DNA from 2 places in the Echinimonas agarilytica genome. Region 2 is predicted to be linked to the other one. Evidence: predicted binding sites of a transcription regulator. Region 2 holds the regulator's gene; the other holds the start of a gene.
What was found. Region 2 encodes ArgR, which controls arginine synthesis, uptake and breakdown. Its sites were predicted from a motif close to ANTGAATANNTATTCANT; they were not measured.

Region 1: NAF29_RS12215 (OadG family protein) is a predicted target of ArgR. The motif match lies at 3,783-3,800, and genes of this name have one in related genera.

Annotation. Positions count from the first base shown of each region.
Region 1 covers NZ_JAMQGP010000006.1:107,396-116,342, forward strand. Annotated here, with positions in the region: gene alaS (alanine--tRNA ligase) at 1-1,292, shown strand, start outside; gene NAF29_RS12185 (aspartate kinase) at 1,325-2,548, shown strand; gene csrA (carbon storage regulator CsrA) at 2,663-2,851, shown strand; tRNA gene NAF29_RS12195 (tRNA-Ser) at 3,021-3,111, shown strand; tRNA gene NAF29_RS12200 (tRNA-Arg) at 3,122-3,198, shown strand; tRNA gene NAF29_RS12205 (tRNA-Arg) at 3,268-3,344, shown strand; tRNA gene NAF29_RS12210 (tRNA-Arg) at 3,407-3,483, shown strand; gene NAF29_RS12215 (OadG family protein) at 4,028-4,279, shown strand; gene oadA (sodium-extruding oxaloacetate decarboxylase subunit alpha) at 4,328-6,103, shown strand; gene NAF29_RS12225 (sodium ion-translocating decarboxylase subunit beta) at 6,118-7,248, shown strand; gene NAF29_RS12230 (hypothetical protein) at 7,577-7,870, opposite strand; gene NAF29_RS12235 (NifB/NifX family molybdenum-iron cluster-binding protein) at 7,872-8,555, opposite strand; gene nifT (putative nitrogen fixation protein NifT) at 8,565-8,777, opposite strand; gene nifK (nitrogenase molybdenum-iron protein subunit beta) at 8,841-8,947, opposite strand, start outside.
Region 2 covers NZ_JAMQGP010000010.1:47,548-56,494, forward strand. Annotated here, with positions in the region: gene NAF29_RS16800 (family 31 carbohydrate-binding protein) at 1-1,864, opposite strand, end outside; gene mdh (malate dehydrogenase) at 2,426-3,358, opposite strand; gene argR (transcriptional regulator ArgR) at 3,601-4,068, shown strand; gene NAF29_RS16815 (ammonium transporter) at 4,466-5,746, opposite strand; gene glnK (P-II family nitrogen regulator) at 5,787-6,125, opposite strand; gene NAF29_RS16825 (YacL family protein) at 6,348-6,701, opposite strand; gene msrP (protein-methionine-sulfoxide reductase catalytic subunit MsrP) at 6,818-7,780, shown strand; gene msrQ (protein-methionine-sulfoxide reductase heme-binding subunit MsrQ) at 7,780-8,421, shown strand; gene NAF29_RS16840 (sensor domain-containing diguanylate cyclase) at 8,437-8,947, shown strand, end outside.

The DNA of each region.
Region 1 (8,947 bases), on a different contig from region 2:
AGGGCGTTGTGATTGAAGAGAAGTCGGAGTTCGAGGGCTATGATGGTGTTTCAAACCTCGCGACAGTGACTGCCATCTTCAATCAAGAGGGTGAGTCTATTCAGCAACTGACCAACGGCCAAAATGGTCAGGTGGTGTTAGACCGCTCATCGTTCTATGCCGAAAGCGGCGGGCAAACCGGCGACACCGGCGAACTCATTATGGGGGATGGCGCGTTCACGGTGACTGACACGCAAAAGTCGGGTGAAGCAATTGTTCATATGGGTTATGTTGCGCACGGCGAAATTCATGTGGGCGAAGAATTAACTGCACAAGTTGATGAAGTTCGTCGTCAATCGATTCGCTTAAATCACACGGCCACTCATTTGTTACACGCGGCATTGCGCAAAGTTCTTGGCGACCATGTTCAGCAAAAAGGCTCGCAAGTCGGGCCCGACCGTTTGCGTTTTGATTTCAGCCATTTCGAACCTATTAGTTTGTCCACCACTCGTCACATCGAGCAATTGGTAAACGAGGAAATCCGCCGCAACGTTGCCGTTGGCACAGAACTGATGGATTTAGATACGGCCAAGCAAGCCGGTGCCATGGCTCTGTTTGGTGAGAAGTATGATGATGAAGTTCGCGTTGTTTCTATGGGAGAATTTTCTACTGAACTATGTGGTGGTATTCACGTAGACCGTACAGGTGATTTGGGAACATTCAAAATCACATCAGAAGGTGGCATTGCTGCGGGAGTGCGTCGTATCGAAGCCGTTACTGGCGCCCATGCTTGGAATCATTTGTACGATATTGCTGACACCTTACTTGAGGTTAGTGGCTATGTGAAAGGTGATTCAACCAACGCCAAAGATAAAGTTCGCCAATTAGCAGAACGTCAGCGCTGGTTGGAAAAAGAAGTTGAGAGACTCAATGCCAAATTAAGTGCAGCTGCCGGTAGTGAACTTGCAGAGCAAGCAATTGATATTTCGGGCATAAAGGTCTTGGTTGCCAACCTTGAAGGTGTTGATGGCAAATCATTACGTAGCACGATGGATGAGCTTAAGTCCAAACTAGGCGCATGTGTGATTGTGTTGTCGGCCGTGAATGACAACAAAATATCGCTCATCACAGGCGTCGCTAAAGAAGTGACGGGCAAAGTAAAAGCCGGTGAGTTGGTTAACATGGTTGCACAGCAAGTGGGAGGGAAGGGCGGTGGACGTCCAGATATGGCCCAAGCTGGCGGTAGTGATGTGAATGCATTACCAGCAGCCTTAGAGTCAGTGACGCCTTGGTTGCAGGAGCGTTTGGGTTAAGCAACTCGATAAGATGAGATGGAGTATTAGATATGGCGTTATACGTCCTTAAGTTCGGTGGTACCTCTGTAGGTACCGTAGAGCGAATTCAAGCGGTCGCAGAGCGACTGAAGCGCTATCGTGATGAAGGACATCAAGTGGTTGTGGTTGTGTCCGCTATGAGTGGTGAGACCAATCGCTTGGTGGGTCTTGCGAAGGCCATTAATGACCAACCCGTTAACCGAGAGCTGGATGTACTGCTGTCGACGGGGGAGCAAGTGACGATTGCGTTATTGTCGATGGCTCTGATGGCTATTGGTGTACCAGCGTGTTCAATGACTGGTGACCAAGTTCAGATCACTACAGATAGCAAGCACAGCAAAGCACGTATTACTGATATTGCTCAAGATGCAGTGATGGACGTGTTGAACAGCGGGAAAGTTGCAGTTGTTGCCGGATTCCAAGGCCGAGATGAACTTGGCAACATCACCACTCTTGGTCGAGGTGGTTCTGATACCACTGCCGTAGCGGTTGCTGCTGCTATTAAAGCTGACGAGTGCCGTATTTATACCGATGTTGATGGTGTGTACACCACAGACCCCCGTGTTGAGCCCAATGCGCGTAAAATGGACACCATCACCTTTGAAGAAATGCTTGAACTTGCAAGTTTGGGCGCCAAAGTTTTGCAAATTCGTTCTGTCGAGTTTGCTGGAAAATATAATGTACCCCTTCGTGTTCTATCTTCGTTTGAAGAAGGTGGCGAAGGTACTCTGATTACGTTTGAGGAGCAGGATATGGAAGCGCCATTAGTATCTGGCATTGCGTTCAACCGAGATGAAGCTCGATTGTCAATATTAGGTGTTCCGGATCAGCCTAACATGGCAGGCTCCGTATTGTCGCCAATTGGGCGCGCCGACATTGACGTGGATATGATTATTCAGAACTCGGTAGGTGACAACACTGCTGACTTTACCTTTACTGTCCCTCGGAGTGATTACAATCGAGCACAAGAGGTGCTGAACCAAGTCGCAGCAGACCTCGGCGCGCGTGAAGTACGTGGTGATGACAAGATTGCAAAAATCTCAGTTGTTGGTGTCGGTATGAAAAGCCATGCAGGTGTTGCATCAACGATGTTTGAATCATTAGGCAGTGAAGGAATCAACATTCAGTTGATCTCAACGTCAGAAATTAAAATTTCTGTAGTTGTTGAGGAGAAATATCTGGAATTAGCTGTCAGAACGTTACACAGTGCGTTTAAGTTGGACGAACAAGGCTAAGTTTGGTGGTCGTTCAATAAATGCAAATTTTTCCGAGCGTTAGAGTAGAACCATGTACTATAATCGTGATCTACCCAGCGCCGGATAGTGGAATAGTATAAAAGGAGCTAGCGAATGCTGATATTAACCCGTCGAGTCGGTGAGACTTTGATGATTGGCGATGATGTGACTGTAACTGTCCTCGGTGTGAAGGGCAACCAAGTACGAATAGGTGTTAATGCACCAAAAGAAGTCTCTGTACACCGTGAAGAGATTTATCGACGCATTCAGGCCGAAAAGGGTCCTGAAGAAGGCGAATATTAAGCTTTAACGAGTTTTTTATACGTTTTAAGTGATACTGCCGGCATATTGCCGGCTTTGTTGTTTTGGGTGACTTTTGATCCACTTGTTTAAATAGTCGGCAACTAGTAAAAAAGCATCAAAAATCATTTGACTTAATCCCTCGTTCTAGTAATATCCGCCTCCGAAATGTGGTGAGGTGGCCGAGTGGCTGAAGGCGCTCCCCTGCTAAGGGAGTATACCCTAATCCGGTATCGAGGGTTCGAATCCCTCCCTCACCGCCATTTCCAAAACGGACGCGTAGCTCAGCTGGATAGAGTACCTGGCTACGAACCAGGCGGTCGGAGGTTCGAATCCTCCCGCGTCCGCCACTTTTTTAAGTGGACTGGCTATAGTTACTAGCATTACAAATAAAAGTCGTAGATTATTTCTCGATGTACGGACGCGTAGCTCAGCTGGATAGAGTACCTGGCTACGAACCAGGCGGTCGGAGGTTCGAATCCTCCCGCGTCCGCCACTTTTTAAAGTGGTTTCGAAAAAAATTCCCATCTTTTGCATATTTGTGATTTCTTGATATACGGACGCGTAGCTCAGCTGGATAGAGTACCTGGCTACGAACCAGGCGGTCGGAGGTTCGAATCCTCCCGCGTCCGCCATTTCCTTCGGAAATGGTCATTCCCAACAATCCCCCGTGTATTTTTAATCTCCAATGTTGTTCTATGCTCTTTGTGCCAATGACGCTCTTTGTCGCAAATAATATTTTGATGCGCTTTGTTTAATTGATACCAATCAATGCAGTGATGGTTGCAAAAAATGGCAATAGAAAAATGATAACTAGATCACTTTTTTGTGTTGCGAAATAATTTGTCATTCAGGATGCTGCGCTGCGGTTATTACCGCTAAGCTATTCAAGTGATTCGATTCATTGTGCTGAATTACTTCGGATGTTGCTCGATTTGCATAAGTAGTCACTAAGAAAAGTTGTAAACAAACAAGCAATGTTTCGACAATTAATGTAAAATTCGCAGGTTTTTGGTCGTTGGTGCTCTTCAGGAAAGCGTCAAGGCTTGCCACTTAATGCTTTAGGAATAAGAGCATACGTGGTGTAAGGCGACATTCGTAGGTATAAAGCCAGAATGGATTGCCATCCGTATAAAATGAATGATTATGTAAAATAATTACATAAATATAGGGGTGACTATGGACAATTTGACTGAAATCTTGGTCCACGCAGGGAATACCATGTTGTTAGGCATGGTCATTGTTTTTTGCTTTCTAACGTTTTTGATTGCGTGTGTAAATTGCATGTCGTTTGTGATTAGTCGTTACTTCCCAGACGCACCGGTCCAGCCTAAAAGCAAACCCGTAATTTCTTCCAAAGCTTCAACGCCCGCGCCAGCAACACTTGCAGCTGTTGCCGCAGCGGTGCATGCACACCGTGGCAAAGCATAAGAATAATATTGGCGAGTTAACTGAATTTATAAAAACGAGACTTCAACTATGAGCAAACCACTAGCTATTACTGACGTTGTTCTGCGTGATGCCCATCAATCGCTACTTGCGACACGTATGCGTATCGAAGATATGCTTCCTATTGCTGAGCAATTGGACAAAATCGGATATTGGTCTGTTGAATCATGGGGCGGCGCTACATTTGATTCATGTATTCGCTACCTTGGCGAAGATCCATGGGAGCGCTTGCGCCTGCTTAAGCAGGCTATGCCAAATACAAAACACCAAATGTTGTTACGTGGCCAAAACCTTTTAGGCTACCGTCATTATGCCGATGACGTGGTGGAAAAATTTGTTGAACGAGCGCATGCGAACGGCATGGATGTATTCCGAATTTTTGATGCCATGAACGATCCTCGCAATTTCCAAACTGCGGTGAAAGCAGCTGTTCAAGTCGGTGCTCATGCTCAAGGCACAATTTCTTACACCACATCTCCTGTGCACACTGAAGAAACTTGGGTTTCTTTGGCGCGAGAACTTGAAGATATGGGTTGCCACTCTATTTGCATTAAAGATATGGCGGGCTTACTTAAGCCATATGAAGCTGAAAGCCTCATTAAAGCGCTTAAATCTGCTGTAGACGTGCCTCTGGCACTGCATTGCCACGCTACCACTGGTTTGAGCTTAATGACTCACCAGAAAGCCATTGACGCAGGTATCGACATTTTAGATACAGCGATTTCGTCAATGAGCATGACATACGGCCATTCACCCACAGAATCTATTGTTGCAGCGTTGCAAGGCCAAGCCCGTGATACTGGCTTAGATCTGGTGAAGCTCGAAGAGATCGCAGCTTACTTCCGTGAAGTACGTAAAAAATATGCCAAGTTTGAAGGAAGCCTAAAAGGCGTTGATTCTCGAATTTTGTTGGCGCAAGTGCCTGGTGGCATGCTCACCAACATGGAAAGCCAGTTACGAGAACAAAACGCAGCTGACAAACTTGATGACGTATTAAAAGAAATTCCTCGTGTTCGCGAAGATTTGGGTCACATTCCATTAGTGACACCTACATCGCAAATTGTGGGGACCCAGGCCGTCATCAATGTGATGATGGGCGAGCGTTATAAGAGTATCACCAAAGAAACGGCAGGTGTGCTGAAAGGCGAATACGGCGCAGCACCAGCTCCAGTGAATGCTGAATTGCAAGCTCGGGTGCTTGATGGCGACAAAGTTATTACGTGTCGCCCTGCTGATTTGCTTGAGCCTGAGCTGGACTCTTTGGTTCAGTCAGTTCAAGAGCAAGCCAAAAGTGAAGGCATTACATTGTCTGACAACTCAATTGATGATGTGTTGACGGTTGCCTTGTTCCCACAAGTGGGTCTGAAATTCCTGAAAAATCGTAACAACCCTGATGCATTCGAACCTGCTCCAGGTCAAGAGCCTGAGGTGGTTGAGTCTGCGCCAGCGAAAGCTAAAACTGGCGAAGCATCGGTTTACACTGTGCGTGTTGAAGGCCAGAACTTCACTGTGCAAGTGGCTGAAGGCGGAGAAATCAGCAGTATTGCTCCTGCTTCAGCGGCAGCTCCAGCCGCTGCGCCTTTAGCATCGGCTGGCGAAGTGGTTGAAGCACCTTTGGCGGGTAATATTTTCGCCATTAACGTGAACGCTGGCGATACAGTTAAGTCAGGGGATGTACTATTGGTTCTTGAGGCGATGAAGATGGAAACAGAAATCCGTGCGTCTCGTGATGGTCAAATCAGTGAAGTATCAGTCAGTGTGGGTGATGCTGTCGCCGTTGGCGAAGCACTACTAACACTTGCTTGATAGGAGTTTTTTGAATGGAAGGCTTGACCTTACTATGGCAAGAAACAGGTATAGCTAATTTCACACCAGGGCAGATCGGAATGGTCTGCGTTGGCTTGATATTATTATACCTAGCGATTGCTAAAAAGTTTGAACCGTTATTGTTATTGCCCATTGGTTTTGGTGCTGTATTGGCCAATATCCCAAATGCCGGCTTTAACGATGAAGGCGGAATTTTATATTACATTTTCCATATTGGTGTTGAGACTGGGGTATTCCCGCTTTTGATCTTTATGGGTGTGGGCGCGCTGACTGACTTTGGCGCGTTAATTGCCAATCCTCGTACCTTATTGTTAGGCGCTGCGGCTCAGTTTGGTATTTTCGCCACTCTGTTTGGCGCTATCTTGCTGAACCTGATCCCTGGTTTTGAGTTCTCAATTCAAGATGCAGCAGCAATCGCCATTATTGGTGGTGCAGACGGCCCCACAGCTATTTTTGTGGCCTCGCGATTAGCGCCAGATTTATTGGGAGCAATTGCGGTTGCAGCCTACTCATACATGGCATTAGTTCCAATCATTCAACCGCCGATTATGCGCGCGTTAACCAGTGAGAAAGAGCGCCAAATTCCAATGGGACAATTACGCGCAGTTTCGCGTAAAGAAAAAATTGTATTTCCATTGGCAGTGCTGTCTTTAGCCATCTTGTTTTTACCGGCAGCCACACCATTGGTTGGAATGTTCTGCTTAGGTAACTTGATGCGTGAATCGGGCGTGGTGGATCGTTTATCTAAAGCCGCTCAAAATGAAATTATCAACATCGTTACCATCATGTTGGGCTTAGCTGTCGGTTCAAAATTGTCAGCAGATAAGTTTTTGACGGTTGAAACTCTCGGTATTTTACTGCTCGGTGCTGTTGCTTTCTCTATTGGTACTGCATCAGGCGTATTGATGGCGAAGTTAATGAGCCGCTTAAGCGGAGGTAAAATTAACCCCCTCATTGGAGCAGCTGGTGTTTCAGCGGTACCAATGGCCGCGCGAGTGGTGAACAAGGTTGGTTTAGAATCAAATCAACATAACTTCTTGTTGATGCATGCAATGGGACCGAACGTAGCGGGTGTATTAGGCTCAGCGGTGGCTGCCGGTGTATTGCTTGCACTTGTAGGTTAATGCAAGCGGCGTTATTCGTCGTGTTCAACGCAGATAAAGCCGGAGCCATGTCTCCGGTTTTTTTATGGGCGATTTTTACTGGGTAACGCTGAGGGCTAACATTAACGGTCCTTCTTGATTTTGGGAAGTAGGAGCAAAATGTGGCGGTAGAAGGAAATTTGCTGAACGCTAGAGCGATCTCTGTGGATGGCTACGATCAAGGTAGATATGTTTTGAATGTCCAGCTCGCGGGTTGGACGGAGCGCGATGGCGACTGTCACGATTTTTTGGCTCCGATTCAGTTTTTAAACTTCCAAAGAATCGCTTCATAGGCGGATTCTCCGAACCGTTACCACTCGGTCTCATGCTCAGCAATAATGAGCCCAATCGCCTGCTGCGGAGTGTGGGTCAAACGCGCACACCCCATGCCAGCAGCCATCAGAAATACCGAAAACCCTTTGTATTCTTTGTAAGCTGTCTTGTCTTCCATGTCGTCTTCACTACAAAAAATAAACCGGAATTGAGGCCAATGTTCGAGTAGGCGAGGCCGAATGACTTCGCGACACCCTCTCGCTTCGACGAATTCCGTTATTTTTTCAATAGTCGACTCGTCCAGACATGTCATTTCAGTTGTGCTTTGCATGTCACGTAAGTCCCTGGTTGTTAACGCTGCTATCCAATATTTTTGTTATCCATGGTGGTGGATCCCCTGCAATGACTGCTTTAAGCTCCTTCAATAGCATGTCACTTTGACAAGGCTCGATTCTCTTTAGTGGATGAATGTTTGCCCGAGTCACTTTGGCTGCGGCAGGCCCACCTATTGATAGAGTGGCAAGCAGGTCACAGTCGCTTATTAAATCAACCATATAGTCAGTGCGCTTGCTGCCTGACTCGGTACAGTCCACAGGGCGAACGTCGACCAAGTGCCAACCGTCAGCATTAATCTCGTATATTAGCGTGCGCAGACAGCTGCCAAAATGACCGTCTATCAATTCCTGGTTATTTGATGTGACCGCCAATCTCAATTTTTTCCCAGCTAACAGCTGGGGGTGTTTTACAACGGGCCCATCTAATGTCTGCACAGTGTCACTGGTTAACATTGCAAAAACTTGATTAGCCTGTCCTTTCTCTACGCCCTGATATTCCGAAGAGAGTATTTTATATATGCTTTTGGGGCTCAGGGAACGCAGTTTTTTTTCCGTTAGTGGCGCGTCCAGCGCTTTTAATAAACACTGAATAAATTGTTGAAGTGGCAGTTCAGGTAAGGCTTTTGCGGCCATTCCCAGACGTAACGCCATACTCTCGTCGATGGGGGCATATTGTGTCATAAAATCCTCTTAAGCTCTGCGAGCACGCAAGGTGATAGGCAATTTGGGGGCTTTATCTAAGGGCTCTATTTTCCAAGAAGAGCCGTCTGCTAGATCGATCTTTCCCCCCCACTTGTCTGGTTGATTAAATTCTAGGGAAGTGACGGCTTCTTCCTGATCTTTCTTGGCGATATAACAGCTTAATTTGCCGTTGCCTTCATCGCGGATCATTACATTTGGCACTGTTTCACCTTTATGCTGAGTAAATGGAGTAACCCAGCCAGTTCGACTGGGTTACTCGCGTGGTTAACGGACCAAGTCGTATGAATAGTCAGTTTTGCCCATCACACGCCCATCGCTGTCGAGCTTTTCTAGCACTGCGTTGACCAACGTTGTCAACATGTACATAGCGC
Region 2 (8,947 bases):
AAGTCGTACCGATCACCGCAGACACTTCACGGTAGAACACCCCTTCTGATCGAGTAGCTGCGCGGCAATCGCCATTCACACACATGTAGTTCCAGCTCGCAGTCCAACCGTTGTCTACGTGATATACACGCATGGTTGTATCATCAACATAGGCGAACCCAAAGTTTGCTGCAGGAGTCACTGGAGTTTCAGGAGCCGCCGGTTCAGTTGGTTGCTCTGGTTCTATCGGTTCTTCCGGTTCCGTTGGAACCTCTGGTGCTGTAGAACCCAATGACGTGAAATCAACACGGTCGAGGTTCAACGCAGCATCACCTGAATCGAATCCGACCTTTACCGTTGCACCTGCGGGAACTTCAATAGACGTAGTTAACGGACGATACGTTCCCGCCCAGGAACCTGTGCCACTGTATGCAACGTTATTATCTGTGCCATTGACGTAAATAGAGATCGTGCCAGAGTTCATTGATGCAAAATACAGCGTCAATTCATCAGCCGCAGGGGCGTTTTCAAACGCCACTCCAGAGTTGGGCGTATAAATATACGCAACGCCTTGCCCACCTTGAGCTGCAGCATCATCAAATACTTGGGCATCACCCGACAACACTCCATTCTCTGCTTGCAGTGTCGTGGTGGTCGGCTCTGAAGGTTCAACAGGGGCGACTGGCACGGTAGGATCCGCTGGGTCGATTGGCACCGACTCTGAACCCGCCAACAGGAACCCGTTTTCCTCACTTACAAACTCAGTAAAATAATCCTTAATATCAGTGCTTTGCTGAATTCGCGAGTCCGTATATTTAAAGAAATTTGCACCGGCTTGATCAGCAGCACTCTCCCACTGAGGCTGCGACGTCCAATCGGCATTAATGTAATGCCACGCTTTGGTTGAGGGGCGCACAATTTCTGCATTCTTTTGCGTAAACCAGTCTAAATTGTTCACAATAGTGACTGGGTTTGCCGTACCTTGTGCAACTCCCTGGCTACTGTTAAATGGAATACCGAAATCGTATTGTGTCCCTAAATCGCCGTGAGGTGTCACTTCCGCGACAAACAGGGGGAGCCCTTCAATTTCTGCAATTTCTGCTTCTTCGTTAATGTCACTGGCAAATTGAGACACTCCCACCCAGTCAACATATTGCTTACCAGGCCAATAGCCCTGCTCTTGATTACCAAGGGCTTGGTTGGTGACACGTCCCGTACCGTGAAACGCATCTGACTGCCAAACATGCGCAACGTTAGATACGCCTTGCTCGTCTAGGAAGGTTTTAACGTATTTATAAATACTGCGGAATGCGTCAGCGCTTAAACCATGCGCATCGCCATTGAACTCATAACATGTTCTTAAAAAGAAACTTGTGTTTTGATGCTCTTTGAAGAAATCTGAAAGTTCTATTAGCAGGTCATCGTGCGTGCCGTTTTGAGCAAGCCCTTGGGCTTGACCATTGCCCGGACAAAACATGCCCAGCGCCACAACTTCAGGTTGGTATGTTTCAATCGCCCACTGAGCATTTTGAATTCCAGAGCCCCATTGGTTGCGACGCTCAGAATCACTACAACCGTCTGCGGTGTATGAGTTGTAGTTATCAATATTCTTCAACCCATCCAAACCTTTAAAGCAATAATTGGTTGTGGTCTCGGTGGCTCCTCGAGTCAGCGTTGTATACATGGTTAACCCATGTGGACGTGGCAGACTCGCATCCGCCATGTAGTCTTGAATTGACACTTGATCTTGGCCTAACAAGAACATCCGCTGGCCATCAGCGGGAATAGTCGGCTTACCCGCTGCTGCGGCGTAAGTTGCGCCCACGCAACCTGAGACAGCAATAGCAAGTCCTAACCCTTTATGGGAACGCTTCAATTTGGTCATTTTTAACCCCTCTAGCTCTTTGGTCTTTCCTGTCGCTATCGCAACGAGAAAGGCGTGTTATCTGTCGCATGAATTTGAAATCACAAACGACTAGATTGCGGTGAGCGTCCGTTTGAAATATCTCTGTATTTTTTGGCTCTATTGGCCAGAGATTTTTAAGTTATTCCTTTTGCAATTCACAAGTAATCACACCTTCACCAGCAAGGTTACAAATCATTAACAAATGAGAAATTAAAAACTACAACTAAAAAACAATGCGTGATCTAAGTCTGAACTTATCGTCCAAACAGTGATCAAAAACACAATAATGTTATCGATAACAGTTCAGTTAGCAACGAATTAATGCACCCTTAAACTGCAATAAATAATATTAACGACCTGCATAATGCATAAAAATGTTTTCGGTAACACAGAGTGAAAGAATCATTCAGGAAGGATCAACTATCGGATGAATTGACGTTGGGACGGGTTTAAGGCAGCGCGATTAAAAACGAAAAAACGAGCCATTGAGGCTCGTTTTCATTCGGTCAATCTATCTGCAATTGCAGAATTCGATGAGGCTTAACTTTTGACGAATTCAACGCCTTTGGCGATATCACCTTTGAGAGTATCGAGCATGCCTTCAAGTGCATCTTTTTCAAATGCGCTAATTTGCCCGTAACCGAGAACTTCTTCAACACCATTTGTGCCTAAGCGCAAAGGTTGAGCAAAAAATTCTGCATGGTCACTACCGCCATCGACGTAAGCACACTCAACAACATTCTCGCCATTCATGGCTTTGACCAAAGACAAACAGAAACGTGCTGCTGCTTGGCCCATAGAAAGAGTTGCAGAGCCGCCGCCAGCTTTAGCTTCAACGACTTCTGTACCTGCATTCTGGATGCGAACAGTCATCGCTTCAATTTCTTCAGCTGTGAAATCTAAGCCTAATTGGCTAATGAGCGGAAGAATAGTGACACCACTGTGACCACCGATCACATTGATGTTTACGTCAGCAGGGTTCAAACCTTTCGCTTCAGCAATGAAAGTTTCTGCACGAATGACATCAAGCGTTGTCACACCGAACAGTTTGCTCTTGTTGTAACAACCTTTTGCTTTGAACACTTCTGCAGCAATAGCGACTGTAGTGTTCACAGGGTTTGTGATGATACATACCGCTGCCGTAGGACATACGTCAGCAATTTGCTCTGCCAAGTGCTTCACAACACCCGCATTGACGTTGAACAAATCGGCACGGTCCATGCCCGGCTTACGCGGAACGCCCGCAGGAATCAAAACAATATCAGCACCTTCGAGTGCTTTATGTAAGTCGTCCTTGCCAAAACCATCAATTGCTACTGCCGTAGGGATGTGGCTTAAATCTTTTGCAACACCCGGAGTGACTGGGGCAATGTCATACAAAGCCAATTCAGAACCTGCTGGAAGTTGAGTTTTCAAAAGCAAAGACAACGCTTGCCCAATACCACCAGCGGCACCAAGAACAGCAACTTTCATAGTTATTCTCCTATTGAATAATTTTTATGTAGGGTAATTATATTATTAGTTCACTATCACAAGACTGAACCCGATTGAAGCTCATGATCTTGTGCTAAATCAAACCGCGAACACCGGACGATTTCCATTGTCCAATATCGTAAAGCAAAAAGTACGCGTTTAGTTCTCAATGCGCAGCAACCAAGTTTGCCGATTTATGCAAATTTATGCAAAATGAATGCATAACAAATTAAGGACTCGTTATGCAGACCAACCAGCAAGATACCTTAGTCAAAGCATTTCACAACCTGCTCAAGCAGGAGCGATTTGGTTCTCAAGGAGAAATAGTCAACGCACTCAAACAGCAAGGCTATATCAATGTAAACCAATCCAAGGTTTCTCGGATGCTCAGCAAGTTTGGAGCAGTACGAACACGTAATGCTAAACAGGAGATGGTTTATTGTTTACCCGCGGAATTAGGCGTACCTACGACTTCTAGTCCCCTTAAAAATCTTGTTATCGACATTGATCACAATGATTTAATGATTGTTATTCGAACAAGCCCAGGCGCAGCTCAGCTTATTGCCCGTTTGCTCGACTCTGTAGGCAAAGCCGAAGGCATCTTAGGAACAATCGCGGGCGATGATACCATTTTCATCACGCCAACCAAAGCTGTGAATATTGATCACACACTTCGCGCAGTACGGAATCTATTTGGCTACAACGACTGATCGTTTTTAACATGGATAATGGGCCATTTTTCGTTGCTTCGCTAAGATAAAATGGCCTAACGTCCAACTCTCAATGGGCTTTATGGCTAAGCTGCATCGACTCAAGCAAGTCACCTCCTTTAATCACACCGTCAGTCGCCTATTCAGCCCTACAGCGTTGTCTCTGCCAAATATTCAGCTCGTCTCTAGATGGCGACAAATGAATCACTATTCAGTATCTACTGTCGCATAGATCACGTCACAACGGGGTAAGACATACCTAATATTCACGCGCCTGCATTGAGTCAAAAATGAGATCATGATCTTGTCGCCAATACGCGGGATATCAACAAACAAATTCAAGGCATAAAAAAACCGGAGCATCCGCTCCGGTTTATTCAGATAAGTTGGTTCTAGCTTACTTGCTGCTAGATACGAACTCTGGGTATGCTTCCATACCGCAATCTGTAACGTCAGTACCAGCGTACTCTTCCTCTTCAGAGACACGGATACCCATGACTGCTTTGAGAATTCCCCAAACGATTAAGCTTGTTACGAATACCCATACGAAGATAGTTAATGCACCAACCAGTTGGCCCATGAACGTTGCGTCAGAATCAGACAGAAGTACCGCGAATATACCCCACAGACCAACTACACCGTGGACAGAGATAGCACCCACTGGATCATCAATTTTAACTTTATCCAAAGCCAAGATTGAGAACACTACAATCACACCACCAGCAGCACCAATCAATGTTGCTAATAGTGGAGTTGGGTCAGCAGGCTCTGCTGTAATTGCTACCAAACCAGCCAATGCGCCGTTGAGGATCATCGTCAAATCAGCTTTCTTGAATAAGATTTTAGCAACGATGAGTGCAGCAATCGCACCACCAGCAGCCGCAGCATTTGTGTTCAAGAATACGTTAGCAACTTCGTTTGCTACCGCAATACCACCCAATTTAAGAGTAGAACCGCCGTTGAAACCGAACCAACCCATCCATAGGATGAAGGTACCTAACGCTGCCAATGGCAAGTTCGCACCAGGAATCGCTTTCACTTCACCGTTAGGACCGTACTTACCTTTACGAGCACCCAACAACAATACGCCAGCAAGAGCAGCCGCTGCACCAGCCATGTGAACAATACCTGAACCGGCATAGTCACTGTAGCTCAATTCATACAGACCAAATACGCTGTCGCCGTTCCAAGTCCAAGAACCTTCCATTGGATAGATGAAACCAGTCAGTACCACTGCGAATGCTAAGAAAGCGAATAATTTCATACGCTCAGCAACCGCACCCGATACGATAGACATTGCTGTTGCAACGAATACAACTTGGAAGAAGAAGTCTGATGCACCAGCGTATTCGCCCATGTCACCAAAACCAGACTCTTTAGATGCGTCAAGAACCGATGCAATCGCTGCGTCGTCCATGCCAGCAACAGTTGTGATACCTGATAAGAAGTATCCACCGTCATACATAATTTCGTAACCACATACTAAGTACATGGTACAAGCGATAGCAAACAAGGCTACGTTTTTAGTTAGAATTTCAGTTGTGTTCTTAGCGCGAACCAAGCCAGCTTCCAGCATTGCGAAACCAGCGGCCATCCACATAACTAATGCGCCACAGACTAAGAAGTAAAAAGTGTCGATTGCGTATTGCAATTCGAAGATGTAATTAAGATTGTCCATTATTTTCTCCCGGATGTGTCAGACAGTGAAAACCAAACTCTTATAGAGCTTCGTCGTCAGCTTCGCCTGTACGGATCCGTACAGCTTGTTCCAAGTCATAAACGAAAATTTTGCCATCACCGATTTTGCCGGTGTATGCCGCTTTGCTGATTGCTTCTACTAAGCGCTCAACGCTTTCGTTATTCGTTGCGATTTCTAATTTTACTTTTGGCAAGAAATCGACTTGGTACTCTGCGCCGCGATATAGCTCTGTATGGCCTTTTTGGCGTCCGAAGCCTTTAACTTCAGTTACAGTCAGACCTTCAATTCCGACTTCTGAGATGGCTTCTCTGACATCATCCAGCTTGAATGGCTTGATGATTGCTGTCACAAGTTTCATCGTGTACTCCCTAGAAAAGTTTTATAATCGAAGGATTATTAACAAACATCATGCCAAGGAGAATTTAAACAATAAAAATCAATAGGATAGATTCAAATAGAAAGGTTTTATTAATAATTTGTAACAGTGATGCACAAATTTGATCAGCTCCAATGGATCAAAGTAGTGCAAGTTACAAGTTGCATCACATAAAAGTTACATGCAGCACCATTGCAGTGCAGCTTAAGGAAATAGGTGTTCTACCCATGCCTCGAGTAACTGTAAGAAATCTTCTATACCGGCATCCGCTTCGAGCGCCTCACCGTCAAGTTTTAAGCCATTCCCATCATCTTCGTAATCTTCAAATAAGCTGTGATGTTTCACAGAAATAGAATCATTATCTTTCGTTAATCGCCATTCATCACCATCTTCAAACCATTCATCTGGCCCTGACTTTAGGCGTTCAATTAAAGACTCTATATACGTCACTTCCGCTTCAAGTTCGTAACTTAACCATGCACCAAAGGCTTCATGAGGATGAGTCACTCTTGCTAGAGTTCTCAATTCACTGGGGTCGAAGAAAAATTCAAAGTCCATGGTGTTCACATCGGTTTAGTTCACATAATTATAATAATAGCGCATCCTGAAACGAGATTTTTTCGTTTAACACACGGTCTAATGCTTTGTGGGTATAAAAAGATGGAGTGTATGGAATGAAACGTGTTCGATTTAATCATTACTCGTTACCTGAGCATCAGGTAACATCAGAATCTTTGTACCTAAACCGGCGCCAACTCATTACCAGCGCCAGTGTCTTAACTGCTGCGGCAATGCTCCCAAATAGTGGCCATGCAGCCACTCAAAGTCGACTTAAGTTTATTAAAGACGACTCAGCTCTGGCCGTGACACCAGAAGCCAAAGCGACCACGTACAATAATTTTTATGAATTTGGCACGGGCAAAGACGACCCCGCGGATAATGCCCAAGATTTCAAAACTACACCTTGGTCAATCAAGGTTTCTGGCCATGCGGAAAACACAGGCACGTTCCATTTGGAAGATATTCTGAAGTGGAACCCGCTTGAAGAGCGCGTGTACCGCCTGCGCTGTGTAGAGGCTTGGTCTATGGTAATTCCTTGGATAGGGTTTCCATTGGCTGAAATGATCAAACGCTTCTCCCCCACCAGTGACGCTAAATATGTGGCATTTCAAACGCTCCATGATCCAAAGCAGATGCCGGGACAACGGAATCGTTTAATGGGAGGCGGCATCAATTATCCTTATGTGGAAGGTTTAACTATTGAAGAAGCCATGAACCCACTCACATTAATTGCGGTAGGAATGTATGGAAAGACTATCCCACCTCAGAATGGTGCGCCTGTTCGACTCGTTTTGCCGTGGAAATATGGCTTCAAAAGTATCAAGTCGATCGTGTCAATTCGTTTCACAAGCGAGCAACCAGAAACGACATGGAATCAATTAGCCCCTAGCGAATACGGCTTTTATGCCAACGTAAATCCGGAGGTGGCTCACCCTCGATGGAGTCAAGCCAGCGAGCGCATTATTGGTACCGGAGGCATTTTTGGTCAGAAGCGTCGCGATACCGAAATTTACAACGGATATGCCGACCAAGTTGCACATATGTACACCCAACTCGGCAAGAAGCAGTTTTATTAATGGCCCTGATTCGTAGCAAAAATCACCTTCTAGTCATTAAGTTGCTATTGCATGTGACCTGTTTAACACCAGCCGTGTGGATGTTTTGGCTTGGCGCAACCGATATGCTCGGAGCCGATCCAGTCAAAGCACTCATTCATTTTTATGGTATTGGGTCGATTCATTGTTTGTTTGCAACTTTAGCCGTTTCTCCCGCTATTCGTTGGACGAAAACCCCAGCGTTGTTGCAGGTACGACGCATGCTTGGCTTATATGCGGCGTTTTACGCATCCATGCACATCATTTGCTTTGTGGTGTTTGAATGGCAATTGCAATGGCTTGAAATTGGAAAAGAGATCATCAAGCGTCCATACATTACTGTAGGCATGGTGACGTGGGTACTGCTGGCCATACTAAGCTTTACATCGTTCAAACGCGCTCAGCGCGCATTAGGTAAGCGTTGGGGGCAAGTTCATGCCTTAGTTTATCCTTTGTTAGTATTGGCATTGGTGCATTTTTACTGGTCGCAAAAAAGCCCTTTAAACGAGGCTATCTTATATGGCATGTTGGGTGTCTCACTTCTTGCATGGCGACAAAATAAATTGTTCATTTGGTTTGAATTTTTCAGATCTAGCAAACACACTAAAACCATGCATAGATGAATAAAGGGCTCTCCATTGCCATATCAAACGGCAACCTCGCCTACAGTGTCGAAGAAGAAATATTGGCAATTCCAATTAGTCATTGGTTTTTTATGGCTATGCGTAGCAGTGATCACTGTCTATTTCCGGTCGACCGACTTTGTCACGGTCGCATTCATTCCGGCAGCATTTAGTTTTTCGCTGGTGACCTGCTTTGGTCGCCAAGCCCTTCCCGGTATTATCGTGGGGTCAATGTTTGCATCCATGTTTGCTCTGATTCATGTCGTGGAGCCAACAGAAGATGCTTTTTATTTCTTACCTCAAATCATTCTCTATTCCGTCACTCATGCATTATGCTTTTACATGGCTCATCTTGGGCTTGTGCGATACACCAAAGGGTCACTCAAACTAGATCAACCCAAGCACGTATTTGCTTTGGTGTACGCGACAATGGCGACATCGGTGATCTCCACAACCATTGCCACTTTAGTTTATTTCTTAATTGATTTAGACATTGCTCAACTTTTAATCGATTTGTTTTTATTAC